Regions from separate parts of the Xylophilus sp. PBN-3R genome, predicted to be linked through region 2. Evidence: predicted binding sites of a transcription regulator. Region 2 holds the regulator's gene; the other holds the start of a gene.
The links. The regulator LexA, encoded in region 2, represses DNA repair genes until DNA is damaged. The targets are predictions, from matches to a motif close to ACTGTATNNNNATACAGT.
Positions count from the first base shown of each region.

Region 1: AC3ANW_RS19255 (DUF3072 domain-containing protein) is a predicted target of LexA. The motif match lies at 1,562-1,579, and genes of this name have one in related genera.

Region 1 covers NZ_CM173225.1:4,028,410-4,032,850, reverse strand. The annotation lists gene AC3ANW_RS19265 (L,D-transpeptidase) at 1-19, shown strand, start outside; gene AC3ANW_RS19260 (DUF2252 family protein) at 224-1,468, shown strand; gene AC3ANW_RS19255 (DUF3072 domain-containing protein) at 1,654-1,878, shown strand; gene AC3ANW_RS19250 (DUF3606 domain-containing protein) at 2,168-2,350, opposite strand; gene AC3ANW_RS19245 (DUF3606 domain-containing protein) at 2,468-2,716, opposite strand; gene AC3ANW_RS19240 (zinc-dependent alcohol dehydrogenase) at 2,976-4,124, shown strand; gene AC3ANW_RS19235 (hypothetical protein) at 4,231-4,441, shown strand, end outside.
Region 2 covers NZ_CM173225.1:3,195,161-3,199,601, forward strand. The annotation lists gene kdsB (3-deoxy-manno-octulosonate cytidylyltransferase) at 1-444, shown strand, start outside; gene adk (adenylate kinase) at 595-1,251, shown strand; gene AC3ANW_RS15180 (asparaginase) at 1,262-2,197, opposite strand; gene lexA (transcriptional repressor LexA) at 2,290-2,985, shown strand; gene AC3ANW_RS15190 (hypothetical protein) at 3,149-3,520, shown strand; gene AC3ANW_RS15195 (D-2-hydroxyacid dehydrogenase family protein) at 3,598-4,441, shown strand, end outside.

The DNA.
Region 1 (4,441 bases), 830 kb from region 2:
TGCCGAACCTAAGAAATAATGGAATGAATTTCCTTGAGCAATTAACTTGCGCGTGGCGCTAGGTGCCCCGGCGTGGCAGAACCGCGTGAATCAGCGAAAGGGATATGACGCGTTGGGCCTTCTGTGATTTATGAGGCAAGTGCGCAGCGCTGACTCCTACGCACTGCGACGAAATTCAGCCATAAGGTGTTGCAAAACCTATTACAACACCGCAAGGCGCGACATGAATAAAACAAACAGCCATTTGATGCCAGGCCCGGACTTGCGTCAGCCCGTCCTGTTGAAAGCTAAAAACTTAAAGATGGCGACCTCCGCGCATGCCTACGTCAGAGGCAATACGTTGAAGTTTTACGAGTGGCTCGAAACCTCGGGTCCCATGCTTCCACAAGGCCCATCCATCTGGATTTGTGGAGACTGCCATGTCGGAAATCTGGGGCCAATTTCGGACACCGGTGGCAAGGTCAAGGTCCAGATTCGCGACTTCGACCAGACTGTCGTGGGAAACCCGGTCCACGACCTGGTCAGGCTTTCTCTGTCACTCGCCATGGCGGCGCGGGGATCAGACCTTCCAGGCGTTGTGACGGCCCGCATGGTTGAGCAGATCGCCGACGGATATGAATCCGCGTTCGGGCCGCCGGACGATGTGCAGGAAAACGCCAGGCCCAATGCAGTCAAAGTGGCCCTTAAAAGCGCGCAGCAGCGGACTTGGAAGCACCTCGCTCATGAACGCACCAAAGGCAAGACCATCGGAATTCCGCTCGGAAAAAAGTTTTGGCCAGTGTCCGCAAAAGAACGGAAGGCCATTACCGGCCTGTTCGACGAGGAACTGATCAGTGCGCTGGTAGCGCGTCTCAAATATCGCGAAAGCGATGCGAACGTGGAAGTGCTGGATATCGCGTACTGGATGAAGGGCTGCAGTTCGCTCGGCAACCTTCGATACGCGGTTCTGCTTGACGTTGGCGGTCAGGCGGCGACGGGCCATGACCTCTGTCTCATCGACGTGAAAGAGGCCATCAAGGCAGCGGCACCAAGGGCACAGTCTGCGGGTCAGCCGAGGGACAACGCCCTGCGTGTGCTCGACGGTGCCCAGCGAATGTCACCCAACCTCGGCGGTCGAATGGCGTCGGCCCATGTACTGGGACGGGCAGTCGTGCTGCGCGAACTGCTGCCCCAGGACCTAAAGCTTGAACTTGCAAGGGTTGACCAACGCGAAGCGATGCGGGCGGCGCGCTTTCTTGCGCGCGTCGTGGGCAAAGCCCATGCGCGCCAGATGACCGAGGCCGACCGCGTGCGTTGGGCTGCCGAGCTTGCCAAAGGACGCCGGTCGAAAACGCTCGATGCGCCGCCATGGCTGTGGAACAGCGTTGTCGACCTGGCGGCCATGCATGAAAAGGCTTATCTCGAACACTGCCGCCGCTATGCGCTTGAAAGCTTCGCGATGGACGACGTGGCGCAGCTTCTGAATTGAGCGTCTTTTTTACGGAATTACCGACAGGGGAGGAAGGCGGCGGTGGGCAGCTGCACACCTGAACCCACTTGATCTCAATTTGGTTGGCTTGGTGCTGTATGAAACCACAGGCATTTGCGATGTTTGCCTACGTTCAGCGCTCTGGCGCCCTCCGATAGTCAGTTCTTCAACAACCGGAGAACACCATGACCGACAAGCACGTACAGGCCGAGGCCGCAAACTCAAATATGGAAAAGGACCCCGCCAAATGGGTCACGGGCGATGAGCCGATGACTGGGGCCCAGAAATCCTATCTGGCCACGCTTTCGGAAGAGGCGAAAGTCGACTTCGACGAGTCGCTGAGCAAAGCTCAGGCTTCTATCCGGATTGATGAACTGCAGGCTATGACCGGTCGTGGCGCCGATTCCTGAATTTTGTTCTGCGGTTTCCAACATCAGTCATCTTTGAATTCGACAACAGCTACGCATGACCTGCCGGCGCGTCATGCTTAGCTGTTAGGTTGGAGTCGCGCATTCTTGATGCGGATCAGGGCCACTTCCCCGGCAGCTTGTTGACGGACCGCCATGCGTTTGTCGGCAGTGTCGTCAGCCGGGCCTTTGGTTACCGCCCAGCTGAGCATCACGCCGGCTAGCTGGTGATCGCAAAGTTGCGCCTCGCGTTGTAGCGGTGAAGTTTCTCGGCGTCAGCCCTGGCAATCACTTATTTCTTGGACTGAAGTTGCTTTTCGACAGCGGTGGCGCTGACGCCAACTGACTTCACCGCAGAGCGCAGCGTGTCGGCGTCGACACCGAACTTCTTTGTCCAGTAGGCCAATTCGTAGTCTTCATTGACGTTGACGCGAGTGCGATCTGCTGGGCCACTGTTTGATTTGTCATCAGCCATATGACGTCTCCAGATTATGAAAGGGATAAAACTTTAACAATGAAGAAGCTATCTACACACAGCTTGGCCCCGAATATCGAAGTAGCACCGGGCGGGAAACAGTCTTCAATTTTTCTGCTATTTTTCCGTATTTGCAGGGTTTGGAGCAACCTCATCGACGCGCTCCGTGTTTGTCGTGCTGCGAGTGCCTTTGAGGTGCATCTCAACGTCCGTTGCACGATTGCCGACTTTGATAATGGCATCCCTGATCTGCATCTCCGTCGAATCGAGCTTGCGAGCCCAATCCGCGACCGCTTGAGCGGAATTTGAATCGATGCGGTCTGGCTGGGTGCCGTCGCCCATGGAGTTGGATTTTTCATTCGTCATCGGGTCTTCCTTTGTCCTGGTTGATCACAACTTGCTTTTTCACAGCCTGCACCCATACCGCGGTGACCGGTTCCTTGTTCCTGCACGGTGTTCCTTGGTAATTCAGGGCACGAATGACTTGAACACACAAAAGCGCTGCACACGCTTTAAATGAGTCGCCACTTAATTGAGGTGATATGCCCACAAAGTCGTAGGACCAGGCCTTACAGCACCGGCCGGAGCAGACGCGAACGCTAGCGCATCAATCACGAAAGAACCCATGCTGGCAATGAACTACCGCGGCCCGTACCGAGTCCGGGCAGAAGAGAAAGACGAGCCTGTCATCGAGCATCCCAACGATGCCATCGTCCGGGTGACCAGGGCATGCATCTGCGGTTCCGACCTCCACCTCTACCACGGCCTTGTGCCCGACACGCGGGTAGGCACGACCTTCGGACATGAGTTCACGGGCATCGTCGAGGAAGTCGGCCCCTCTGTTCAAAATCTCAAGAAAGGCGACAAGGTACTGGTGCCCTTCAACATCTTCTGCGGCACCTGCTTCTTCTGCCGCCGCGAGTTGTTCAGCAATTGCCACAACACCAATCCCGAGGCGACGGCAGTGGGGGCGATCTTTGGTTATTCGCATACCGCGGGCGGCTACGACGGCGGCCAGGCAGAGCTCGTCCGCGTTCCGTTTGCCGACATCGGTCCGACGATCCTGCCGGCGGACATGGACGAGGACGATGCGGTGTTGTTGACGGACGCATTTCCGACCGGCTACCAGGCCGCGGAAATGGGCGGCATCCAGGAGGGTGACACCGTGGTCGTCTTCGGAGCCGGCCCGGTCGGCATCTTCGCTGCCAAGTCAGCATGGTTGCTCGGGGCCGGACGCGTCATCGTGGTCGACCACATCGAGTACCGATTGGCGTTCGTCAAGCAGTTTGCGCAGTGCGAAACAGTGGATTTCAAGTCGGTCGGCGACATGGCCATCCACCTGAAGAAAATGACGGATGGTCTCGGGCCCGACATCTGCATCGACTGCGTCGGTGCAGAGGCTGCAGGCAACTTCATGCAGACGCTCACCGGCGTGAAGATGAAGCTGCAAGGGGGCGCCGCCACGGTTCTCCACTGGGCCATCAATTCGGTGCGCAAGGGCGGCACGGTCTCGGTCGTCGGTGTCTACGGACCGACGTTCAGCGCTGTTCCGTTTGGTAATGCGGTCAACAAGGGGCTGACGCTCCGGATGAACCAGGCTTCGGTGAAGCGGCATCTGCCTCGGCTCATCGAACACATCCAGGCGGGGCATATCGAGCCGCGCAAGGTCATCACGCACCGGTTTCGCCTCGAGGAAGTCGCCGATGCGTACCACCTCTTCTCCAGCAAGCTGGACAACTGCATCAAGCCGGTTTTGCTACCGGCCGGCGTCTGAGCACCCAATGGTACCGATCATGGATAACAAACAACGCTTCGCACACATCCCCGGCTGGGGAGCAGACCTCGACCCTGCTGACAGGCCCGCGTACCCGAAAGAACGCATGCCTGCTCGCCTTCCCGGGCTTCACTGGGACCAGCCCGCACAACAGGAAGCAAAGGTCGAAGTGCTGTGTTCCACAGAGCGGGACAGCAAGATCACGCCGGTCTTCGGAAGCACCGTGCCGCCATCCGGGCTCAGCGGCGTCATGCGGCGTCTCGCGTTCAGGTACAGCGAGAACGATCTGCGGCACTGGATGATCCTTCTCGCGGCGG
Region 2 (4,441 bases):
ATGCCGCCCGAGCTCATCGCGTCGGTCGCGCAGTTGCTGCATGAACGTCCGCAAGCCGACATCGCCACCGCTGCGCACCCCATCCATTCGCTCGATGACTTCTGCAACCCCAATGTCGTGAAAGTGGTGTGCGACCGCAGCGGCCTTGCGCTCTATTTCAGCCGCGCGCCCATCGCCTGGCAACGTGACGGCAGCCAGCCGGGCGCAGCGGTCCTGCCATCGCCAGCACCACTGCGGCATGTCGGCATCTACGCTTACCGTGTGGGTTTCCTGCGGGCTTTTCCGAACCTCGAACAGGCTCCTCTGGAAATCACCGAAGCACTCGAACAGCTCCGCGCCCTATGGCACGGGCGCCGGATCGCTGTATTTGTAACAGCAGCAGCACCCGGCGGGGGCGTCGACACGGCGGAAGATCTGAAGCGTGTCAGGGCGCTGCTGACCTAGGGCAAACCGGGGCATTTGCCTCTGGGGCGCGAAGGTTTCGCGAAAGGTGTGCATGTTATTCTCGACTCAAGCGAGAGCACCATGCCCACCCCCTTCACGGGAGTGTGTGCGGCCAGCGGTGCCACAGATTTTTACTATTCGAGGAATTTCATGAGACTGATTCTGCTGGGCGCGCCGGGCGCCGGTAAAGGCACGCAAGCTGCTTTCATCTGCCAGAAATACGCCATCCCACAAATTTCGACCGGCGACATGCTGCGCGCAGCAGTCAAGGCCGGCACGCCGCTGGGCCTGCAGGCCAAGGCCATCATGGAGTCCGGCGGACTGGTCAGCGACGACCTGATCATCAACCTGGTCAAGGAACGCATCGCCCAGCCCGATTGCGCTAAGGGCGTGTTGTTCGACGGCTTCCCCCGCACGATTCCCCAGGCCGACGCCATGAAAGCCGCCGGCGTCAAACTCGACTTCGTGCTCGAAATCGACGTGCCGTTCAGCGACATCGTCGAACGAATCAGCGGTCGCCGTTCGCACCCTGCATCGGGCCGCACCTATCACCTCAAATTCGCTCCGCCCAAGGTGGAAGGCAAGGACGACCAGACCGGCGAAGACCTGATCCAGCGCGAAGACGACCGGGAAGCGACCGTGCAGAAACGGCTGGACGTCTACAGCGCCCAGACCCGTCCGCTGGTCGAGTACTACTCCAGTTGGGCAGCGCAGGACCCTGCGGCCGCGCCCAAGTACCGCAAGATCAGCGGCGTAGGTTCTGTCGAGCAGATCACCGCCCGGGCCTTCGAAGCCCTGTCGAGCTAAAGCAGCCCCGTCAAGACGCGATCAGCCGCAGCTGCATCGCGATCCTGGCCTTGGCGGGCGGCAGTGCAGCCTCCGCCGAGCCTGGCACCACCGATTCGGCATCCCCCAGGCTGCATCGGCTGCCGATCTCCACCGGCACGCCCAGCGATCTTGCTTCCGCGAGTGCCTCTTCAAGCCGATGGTGCAGGCTGGCATTGCCGGTACCGCCCACCACCAGACCCTTTACGCCCGCGGCGAGCAAAGCGTGTACCTCTGCACCGGTCGCGCCCGCATGGCTGGTGATCCACGCCACCCACGGCAACGGCTGCCGGGCGGCGAGCCAGGCCTCCAGCCCGGCCAGGGCCTTGGGTTGAAAGGCTGCATCCGACATCGGCCATGGGCGTTCCTGCAGCACGCTCCCGTTCTCCACGCGTGCCAACGCACCAGCATCACCGGCCTCGAAGGCATCCGGGCGCAGCGGGTGCACCTTTCGAACCTCGCTCCCCGTGAAAAGGCGGCCGGCAAACATGACCAGGACACCACGCAAGTCAGCATGCGCTGCGACCATCAATGCATCGCGCAGATTGCCGGGACCGTCGGGCGTCCGGTGGGTGGAGGGATACATCGCGCCCGTCAGCACCACCGGCTTTGCAGGGGACAGCGTGGCGGACAGAAAGTACGCCGTTTCTTCCAGTGTGTCAGTACCGTGGGTCACCACCACGCCGGCCACGTCGTCTTGTGCGACCCAGTGAGCCACCCGCAGCGCAAGCTGCAACCAGAGAGCTCCGTCCATGTCCTTGCTGTCGACCTGCGCGACCTGCTCGGTCAGCACCTCGAATGCCAACGGCAGACCCGCACCTGCCACCAACGCATCCACCGACACCTCGCCCGACCGATAACCGCGCGGCGCCGAAGCATCGCCCACACCCGCAATCGTCCCGCCCATCCCTAAAACGACAATTTTCATCGATTCACACAACGCCGGTGCTTGCCAGCGCGAAAAAACTGTTTAAAAATACAGGTACTGGATATCCAGACAGCCCGCTTACCGGAGTTGCCATGATCGACCTGCCTTCCCCCGTCAAACTTACCGCGCGCCAGCAGCAAATTCTGGAACTCGTCCAGAACGCCATCGCCAGAACCGGTGCCCCGCCCACGCGCGCCGAAATCGCTGCAGAACTCGGTTTCAAGTCGGCCAACGCAGCCGAAGAACACCTGCAGGCCCTGGCGCGCAAGGGCGTCATCGACCTGGTCAGCGGCACCTCGCGCGGCATCCGGCTCAAGAACACGCATTCTGCCGGTGCGGCACTGCAATCCACCACCAGCCGGGCGCAGCAGCTGATGCTGGCCATCCCGGGCCTGTCCCAGCTGGCTCTGCCGCTGGTGGGCCGGGTGGCGGCGGGCTCGCCCATCCTGGCGCAGGAACATGTCGACCAGACGTACCACGTCGAAGGCAGTCTGTTCCAGCACCGGCCTGACTACCTGCTCAAGGTGCGAGGCATGTCGATGCGTGATGCGGGCATCATGGACGGTGACCTGCTGGCCGTGCAATCCACACGCGAGGCCCGCAACGGCCAGATCGTGGTGGCCCGGCTGGGTGAAGAGGTCACGGTCAAGCGCTTCCAGCGCACCGCCCGCGGCATCGAACTGCATGCCGAGAATCCGGACTATCCCACCATCATGGTGGCCCCGGACGAGGCCTTCGAAATCGAAGGCCTGGCCGTTGGTCTCATCCGCAACACCATGCTGATGTAGTCACAAGCCGCGGCGAGAGGTGGCGGGCGTTCGGTTGGGGGCTTCGGTTTGAAGCGAAGCCCCCCGGCAACCCTCGCGCTGCGGTTTTTGCTTTCCTGAATCCTGCCTGTGTCCGACAACCACCGTTGCGATGGCGTAGCGCCAGTCGCCCAGGAGTTTTCACATGGGATTTGCCGCTTCTTCCCTGGTTTCCGTCATGTCGTCCAGCGCCAGCGCGGCGCTGCGTCCGCGATCGGGCAGGCACTGGATGGCTCCGCTCACCGGCTGGCTCGCGCGCCGGGTGCCTCTTTCTTCAAACGCCCTCATCTCCGCAACAGGGGCAGGTATCGAACCACCGCCAGCCGCTGAAATCGTGATGCCTTCCCCGCCAAACCGCCCAGCGCTCCGGGTGCTGAAGGTGGTGGACGGAACTTCGCGCCAATGTGCGGGGCGCATGGTCATATCGGGCCGCATGGCCGATGTATGCGCCGAACTTGATCGCCTCGCGGCCCGCGAGGCCCAGCGCACGATGGACCCGAGAGCCAACAGCAACTGAACACAGCAGACCAAAACTCACGTTTTTGCGGAGCGCGCCGTCGTGAGACCGCGTTGTAGCGAGGCACAATCACGAAGATGAATATCGTGATCCTCGACGACTATCAGGATGCGGTGCGCAAGCTGCCGTGTGCCTCCCGCCTGGACCCCTACTCCGCAAAGGTATTCACCAATACGGTGAAAGGCATCGGCCAATTGTCGGTCAGGCTGCGGGACGCCGACGTCATCGTGCTGATACGGGAACGCACGCAGATCAGCCGGCAACTGGTCGAAAAACTTCCCCGTCTCAAGCTCATCGCGCAGACCGGCAAGGCTGGACCGCACATCGATGTAGAGGCCTGTACCGAGCGCGGCATCGCCATCGCCGAAGGTGTCGGCTCGCCAGTCGCACCGGCCGAACTGACCTGGGCGCTCATCATGGCGGCGATGCGGCGCGTACCGCAATACATCGCCAACCTGAAGCACGGTGCGTGGCAGCAGTCCGGATTGCGCGCTGCGTCCATGCCTCCCAACTTCGGGGTCGGAATGGTCTTGAGGGGAAAGACGCTGGGCGTCTGGGGTTATGGCCGCATCGGCCAACTGATTGCCGGCTATGGTCGCGCGTTCGGCATGAACGTACGCATCTGGGGCCGAGAAGGTTCGCGCGCCAAGGCGCTGGAAGACGGCTACCAGGTGGCGTCCACGCGCCAGGAGTTCTTCGAGCAATGCGACATCGTGTCTGTGCATCTGCGGCTGAACGAAGAGACCCGCGGCAGCATCACGCTTGACGATCTGTCACGCATGAAGCCGACAGCACTGTTCGTCAACACATCGCGTGCCGAACTGGTTGAAACCGATGCGCTCATCGCCGCGCTCAACCGGGGCCGTCCCGGAATGGGTGCCGTTGATGTCTTCGAAGCGGAACCGCCGCTTCAGGGCCACG